DNA from 2 places in the Sinorhizobium sojae CCBAU 05684 genome. Region 2 is predicted to be linked to the other one. Evidence: predicted binding sites of a transcription regulator. Region 2 holds the regulator's gene; the other holds the start of a gene.

Region 1 (3,410 bases), on a different replicon from region 2:
GGTTGCGCTCGATACTAAAACCGTCACGCGCATGGGCGAGACACCGGCGGCGGCTGCGACGCCGAAGCCGAAGGCGAGTTCTTCTTTCGATTTCATGGCACCGGCCGCGCCACGCGGGGGAGACCGGAGCTCCGCCGAAGAGTCGGATTTGGCCGCGACCCGCGCCGAGGAGGTCGTCACGCGTGCCGTCGTCACCTATGACCACTCGACGCACATCGAAGTCACGGACAAGCTGGTTATAGCAACCCGTGCCGGCGAGACCTTCGCCATGCGGGTCGACGGCGACGGCCTGGTGATACCGCAAGGCCCCCTGCCCGGCTGGGCGACGCAGAAGCGACCGGGCGAAAAAATCACGCTCTCTTTCGGCCCGACCGGCTGGGCCGAAGTCGAAGGCGACGAGATCTCGATCCGCAACCGTTTCTTCGGCTGGGCGAACTTCCTGTTCGACACCAACTCGCCCTTCTTTGGGAAGTCCTATGGCGAGGTGTTTGCGCTCTTGCTTTCCGCGGAGCGGATCGATCCTGCACGCTCCAATCTCTCGCTTGCCTGGAACAACATTCTCTACAATGCCGAGTGGCAGCATCTCGACGTCTGGACCAAGCTCCTGCAGACGATCGTCATGGCCTTCGTCGGCACGCTCTTCGCGTCGCTGGTCGCCTTTCCGCTCTGCTTCCTGGCGGCGCGGAATATCACGCCAAGCCTTTTCGCCAACCAGGCCGTCAAGCGGCTGTTCGACTTCCTGCGATCGGTGGACATGTTCATCTGGGCGCTCTTTTTTACCCGCGCCTTCGGCCCCGGTCCGCTCGCCGGCATCTCGGCCATCTTCTTCACCGACACGGGCACGCTCGGCAAGCTCTATTCCGAATCCCTGGAAAATATCGACGACAAGCAGCGCGAAGGCGTCAAATCGGTCGGCGCAGCACCGGTCGCGGTGCAGCGTTTCGGCGTCTTGCCACAGGTACTGCCTGTATTTGCGAGTCAGGCGCTCTATTTTTGGGAGTCGAATACGCGTTCGGCCACGATCATCGGCGCCGTCGGCGCCGGGGGTATCGGGCTCAAGCTCTGGGAAGCGATGCGCACCAATTCGGATTGGGAAAATGTCGCCTATATGGTGCTTTTGATCTTGATGGTTGTCTTCGTCTTCGACAGCATCTCCAACGCGTGCCGCTCGCGGCTGGTGGGAGGCAAGGTTCACTGATAGGTTCTATTTGCGCATCGGTATCATGATGTTGTCACGCAAATCGGGTAGCTGCGCATCTCAACCCGCGAACAGCCCATTGCCGCAGGCCGGCGACAAATAGATACGGAAAGTGAAGCCCGTGCGTTACGCAATCTACTTCGCGCCGCCGGCCGATGACCGGCTGTCGCTGACGGCAGCCCATTGGCTCGGGCGGGACGCCTTCACCGGCGGTGCCTTGGCGTGGCCGGAAGGCTCTGTTTTCACTCCCGAGCAGCAGCTTGCCCTGACTGCCGAACCGCGCCGCTACGGCTTCCACGGCACGTTGAAGGCGCCCTTCGCACTTGCGCCCGGCCGCAGCGAGGCCGAGTTGATTGCGGCCTTCGATGAATTCGCCGCGGAGATCGAGTCCTTTGTCGTGCCGGAAATGGCGCTTCAGCAGCTTGGACCATTCTTTGCCTTGGTTGCGAAGGAGAATTGCACGGCGCTCCACGACCTGGCGGCCCAGGCGGTACGCCGGTTCGAGCCCTTCAGGGCGCCGCTTTCGGGAGTGGATATTGCCCGCCGCAACCCGGAGAGGTTGACACAGCGTCAGCGGGAATACCTTGCCGCCTGGGGGTACCCTTATGTTTTCGAGGAGTTCCTGTTCCATCTAACCCTCACCGGACCGGTGGCCGAAGAGATGCAGGACCTTGTGCGGGAAACACTCGAAGCCGCTTTCGCCGACTTCATCGGCAAACCGCTTGCCGTCGATACGGTTGCGCTTTTTGCCGAGACCAGCCGCGGTGCTCCGTTTACCGTTCATTCCCTGCTGCCGCTCGGCAGCGCTTCCACACGAAAGACCGCATGACATGAGCAATGAACAGGTTCTGACCAATGCCCGAATCGTCCTGGAAGACAACATTGTCGACGGTTCGGTGCTTATCCGCGACGGCTGGATTGCCGACATTTCCGAAGGCGGAAGCAGTGTCGGCGACGATTTCGAGGGCGATTATCTCCTGCCCGGCCTGATCGAGCTCCACACGGACCATCTGGAGGCCCATTACTCGCCCCGGCCCGGCGTCCGCTGGCTCAAGATCGCCGCCATCCAGGCCCATGACGCGCAGGTCGTCACTTCCGGCATCACCACAGTATTCGACTGCCTGCGACTAGGCACCGACGAGGACAATGGCTTCCCGAAGGGCGAAATGCGTGGCATGGCCGATGCACTGGCACAGGCCAAGGACGAGGGGCGGCTCAGGGCCGACCACCTGATCCACCTGCGCTGCGAGGTGTCGACCGCCGATGTTCTCGATCAATTCGAGGATTTTCAGAATGACCCGCAGGTTCGGCTCGTATCAATGATGGACCACGCGCCCGGCCAGCGCCAGTTCCAGACGATGGACCAATACACGCTCTATTACAAAACCAAGCGCGGCCTGTCCGACGAAGCCTTTGCCGCCTTCGTCGAGCGCCAGCAGGCGCTTTCCGCCCGCTATGCCACGCCGCACCGCACGGCGCTTGCCGAGGCTTGCGAACTCCGCGGCATCGCAATCGCCAGTCATGACGACGCGACGATCGAACATGTCGAGGAATCCATCGGCTACGGCGTTCGCCTGGCGGAGTTTCCGACGAGTTTCGAGGCGGCGGAAGCCTCGCACCGCGCGGGTCTGAGTGTGCTCATGGGCGCGCCGAATGTCGTCCGGGGGAAGTCGCATTCCGGCAATATTGCCGCGCGCGACCTGGCGGAGCGCGGCGTGCTCGATGTGCTATCTTCGGACTATGTGCCGTTCAGCCTGATCCATGCACCCTTTGTACTTGCCGACGAGATCGAGGCGATCGACCTGCCGAAGGCGATCGCCATGGTCACGGCAACGCCGGCGCGGACCGTCGGGCTCAACGATCGCGGCCGGATCGCCGTCGGGCTACGGGCCGACATCGCCCGCATCCATCGACGTGAGGGCGTTCCGGTGGTGCGCTCCGTCTGGCGTGAAGGGAGGCGTGTTGCATGATGGGACAAGCAAAAGGTCGGGGGACCCTCATTGCCGTCGTCGGTCCGAGCGGGGCCGGCAAGGATAGCGTCATGGGTTTTGCCGCCCACCACTTCGCAAACCGCCCGGACATCCTCTTCGTCCGGCGGGTGATCACGCGCCCTTCGGACGCCGGCGGCGAAGTGCATGAAAGCGTCTCTGCCGCGGAGTTCGAAGAAATGCTCCGGTGCGGCGCATTCGCCGTTTCGTGGCAGGCGCACGGG
Region 2 (3,410 bases):
ACGCAACGGCGCGCGCAAATAGGTGTCGTAGAGCGGCGTTGTTGCGGCCATTTGGGCTTCTCCTTCCTCGGCATCACTATCGGACTGTTCGATTGTCTGCCTGAAAAAAATCAAAATGCCGCCTTTCGGCGGCGCTGGCACTATTCCTATTTCGCAGCGCAATGTCAACAAAACCAAGGCCTGCGGCCGCTCGGGGAGAGCAGATTCCGTAGTGCGAAAAATTCGCGTCACGGGGCTTGCAAAAATGCAACTATGAGACAGCAAGTTGGGGAAAACTGCGAAATCGATTCGGCGCGATTCCAGCGACTCTTGCCACGGAGTCACCCTGCCGGTAGGTTAAGATTTAATTACTAGACGCATGCGGCGGACCTAGTCACCAAAATGGTTATCGCGTTGTAACTCCAGGTTTTTTCTGGGGGGACGGTGATGGATTCTGCCATCCCAACGCCGAGAACGGGGAGTGCAGATATGAACTGGACGGACGAGCGGGTCGAGAAACTGAAGAAGCTGTGGTCCGAGGGCCTGAGCGCCAGCCAGATTGCGGCGCAATTGGGCGGCGTCAGCCGCAATGCCGTCATCGGCAAGGTACACCGGTTGAGCCTGCCGGGCCGCGCAAAGGCGGGAGGGACCACCACGCCCGCGCGTCCCAAGCGGACGACCTCGGCGCCGCGTGCACCGAACTACGCCGCTCGCGCCGTCACCCGCACTGTCGCCCGCCCTTCCGGTGCGACGGTCCTCAAAGAAGAGGTCGCCGTCGACCTGGTGGCCGAACAGGAATTCGAACTCGCAGCGAATATCGTCGTGCCGATGTCGCGCCGCTTGGAGCTGACGCAGCTCACCGAGCGGACGTGCAAGTGGCCGATCGGTGATCCGCTGAAGGAGGAGTTTCACTTCTGCGGCAACGACTCGCCGGAATCCTCGCCCTATTGCAGCTATCATGCGCGGCTTGCCTACCAGCCTTCGGCGGAACGCCGGCGCATCCGCTGACGTTCGATCTCGAAAAATCTCGATCACGAAGCAACGCTGAAAGGGCCCCACGGGCCCTTTTTTCTTGGCAACTCGCATTGAATTGGAGCCTACCCTTCGAGCGAATAACCGGCGCCGCGCACCGTCCTGATCACGTCGGGCATGTTTGAAAAGTTCAGCGCCTTGCGCAGGCGGCCGACATGGACGTCGACCGTGCGCTCGTCGACGTAGATGTCATGGCCCCAGACGCCGTCTAGCAGTTGTGAGCGGGAGAACACCCGTCCCGGCGAAGACATGAGGAACTCAAGCAGCCGGAACTCCGTCGGTCCGAGCCGGACCTCGCGGCTGCGGCGATGGACGCGATGCGTCTCGCGATCGAGTTCGATGTCGCCGCAGCGAAGCACCGTCGACAGGACCTCCGGTTTGGCGCGCCTGAGCATCGCCTTGACCCGCGCCATCAGTTCCGGCGTCGAAAATGGTTTGACGACATAGTCGTCGGCGCCGGTTGCGAGCCCCCGCACGCGCTCGCTCTCCTCGCCGCGCGCCGTCAGCATGATGATCGGCAAACGCTCCGTTTCCGGCCTTTGTCGGAGCCTGCGGCAAAGCTCGATGCCGGAGACGCCTGGCAACATCCAATCGAGGATCAAGAGGTCGGGCAGCCGTTCCTGCAGGCGGATTTCAGCCTCGTCGCCGCGAAGGATCGTATCGACCTCGAAGCCTTCGGCTTCGAGGTTGTAGCGCAGCAATACGCTCAATGCTTCCTCGTCTTCAACAACAGCTATCTTCGGCAACATCTAAGCTACAACTCCTTGCCTCAATCCATCAGTTGAAAGGCGCCCCCCTCTCCTTCTCCGCTTCAGTCTGTCACCGACCCCATTGTCGCTGTCGTATCGTCCTTCGGCCGCTCGCCCTGCGGCTGGGCACCAGTCGCCATATAGTAGATCGTCTCGGCAATATTGGTCGCATGGTCGCCGATCCGCTCGATGTTCTTGGCGCAGAAAAGAAGATGCGTGCAAGGTGTGATGTTGCGCGGGTCCTCCATCATATAGGTGAGCAATTCCCGGAAAAGCGACGTGTAGATCGCATCGATCTCTTCGTCCCGCTGGCGGATGCTGTTTGCCTTCTCCGGCGAGCGGGAAGCAAAGACGTCAAGTACTTCCTTGAGCTGGACCAGAGCGAGTTCGGCCAGATGCTCAAGGCCCCGCGCGAGCTTGCGCGGAATTCCAGAGCCGGCTACCGCGATCACGCGCTTCGCCGTGTTCTTGCCAAGATCGCCGACGCGCTCCAGGTCGGCCGCAATGCGGATGGAGCCCATGATTTCGCGCAGGTCCGCGGCCATGGGCTGGCGCTTGGCTATGGTGACGATCGCCTTCTCGCCGATCTGGCGTTCGGCCTCGTCGAGCATGGCATCGTCCGAAATGACCTTCTGGGCGAGCGCCAAGTCGGAATTGACCAGTGCCCGCACGGAGTCGGCCACCATTTGCTCGGCCAGCCCACCCATCTCGGAGATACGGCGCGTGAGATACTTCAACTCTTCGTCGAAGGCGGACATGATGTGTGGATGAGTCATCTTCTATTCCTCGGGAACGCGCTCGATCGGTTCCAACAGGTTAGCGGGCGTATGCGAGCGGTTCCGCTTAGCCGAACCGGCCCATGATGTAGTCCTGCGTGCGTTGGTCGTCCGGATTGGTGAAGATCTTATCGGTGTCGTCCACTTCAACCAGATTGCCAAGGTGGAACATCGCCGTACGCTGCGACACGCGTGCCGCCTGCTGCATCGAGTGGGTTACAATAACGATGGTGAAGTTCTCGCGAAGCTCGTGGATCAGTTCCTCGACCTTGGCGGTGGCGATCGGATCAAGTGCCGAGCAGGGTTCATCCATGAGGATGACTTCCGGGCTGACGGCGACGGCGCGAGCAATGCAAAGGCGCTGCTGCTGGCCGCCGGAGAGGCCGGTACCCGGAGCGTCCAGGCGATCCTTCACTTCGTTCCAAAGGCCGGCTTTCTGAAGGGCGGAGGCGACAATGTCATCGAGGTCCGACTTCCTGGAGGCCAGGCCGTGTATGCGTGGACCGTAGGCGACGTTTTCGTAGATCGACTTCGGGAAGGGGTTCGGCTTCTGGAAGACCATGCCGACCTTGGCGCGCAACTGCACCGGATCCACCTTCGGATCGTAGATATCTTCGCCGTCAATTGCGATATGGCCCTCGACCCGGCAACTGCTGATCGTGTCGTTCATCCGATTGATGCACCGCAGGAAGGTCGACTTGCCGCAACCGGACGGGCCGATGAAGGCGGTTACGGAGCGGGGATGTATCTCGATGTCGACGTCCTTAATGGCGTGTTTGTCGCCATAATAGACCTGCACACCGCGGGCGGAAATCTTCGATGGGTTCATGGTGGCAGCCTTCGTCTTCATCGTCGTAGTCATAGCGGACATATT

What was found. The regulator PhoB, encoded in region 2, activates phosphate uptake and scavenging genes when phosphate is short. The targets are predictions, from matches to a motif close to TGTCATNNANCTGTCAT.
Region 1: SJ05684_RS22925 (DUF1045 domain-containing protein) is a predicted target of PhoB. The motif match lies at 1,220-1,236, and genes of this name have one in related genera.

The regions. Positions count from the first base shown of each region.
Region 1 covers NZ_CP023068.1:1,141,040-1,144,449, forward strand. Annotated here, with positions in the region: gene phnE (phosphonate ABC transporter, permease protein PhnE) at 1-1,198, shown strand, start outside; gene SJ05684_RS22925 (DUF1045 domain-containing protein) at 1,320-2,027, shown strand; gene SJ05684_RS22930 (alpha-D-ribose 1-methylphosphonate 5-triphosphate diphosphatase) at 2,029-3,168, shown strand; gene phnN (phosphonate metabolism protein/1,5-bisphosphokinase (PRPP-forming) PhnN) at 3,165-3,410, shown strand, end outside.
Region 2 covers NZ_CP023067.1:123,650-127,059, reverse strand. Annotated here, with positions in the region: gene SJ05684_RS00615 (aspartate aminotransferase family protein) at 1-51, opposite strand, end outside; gene SJ05684_RS00610 (GcrA family cell cycle regulator) at 469-987, shown strand; gene phoB (phosphate regulon transcriptional regulator PhoB) at 1,077-1,760, opposite strand; gene phoU (phosphate signaling complex protein PhoU) at 1,823-2,536, opposite strand; gene pstB (phosphate ABC transporter ATP-binding protein PstB) at 2,604-3,386, opposite strand.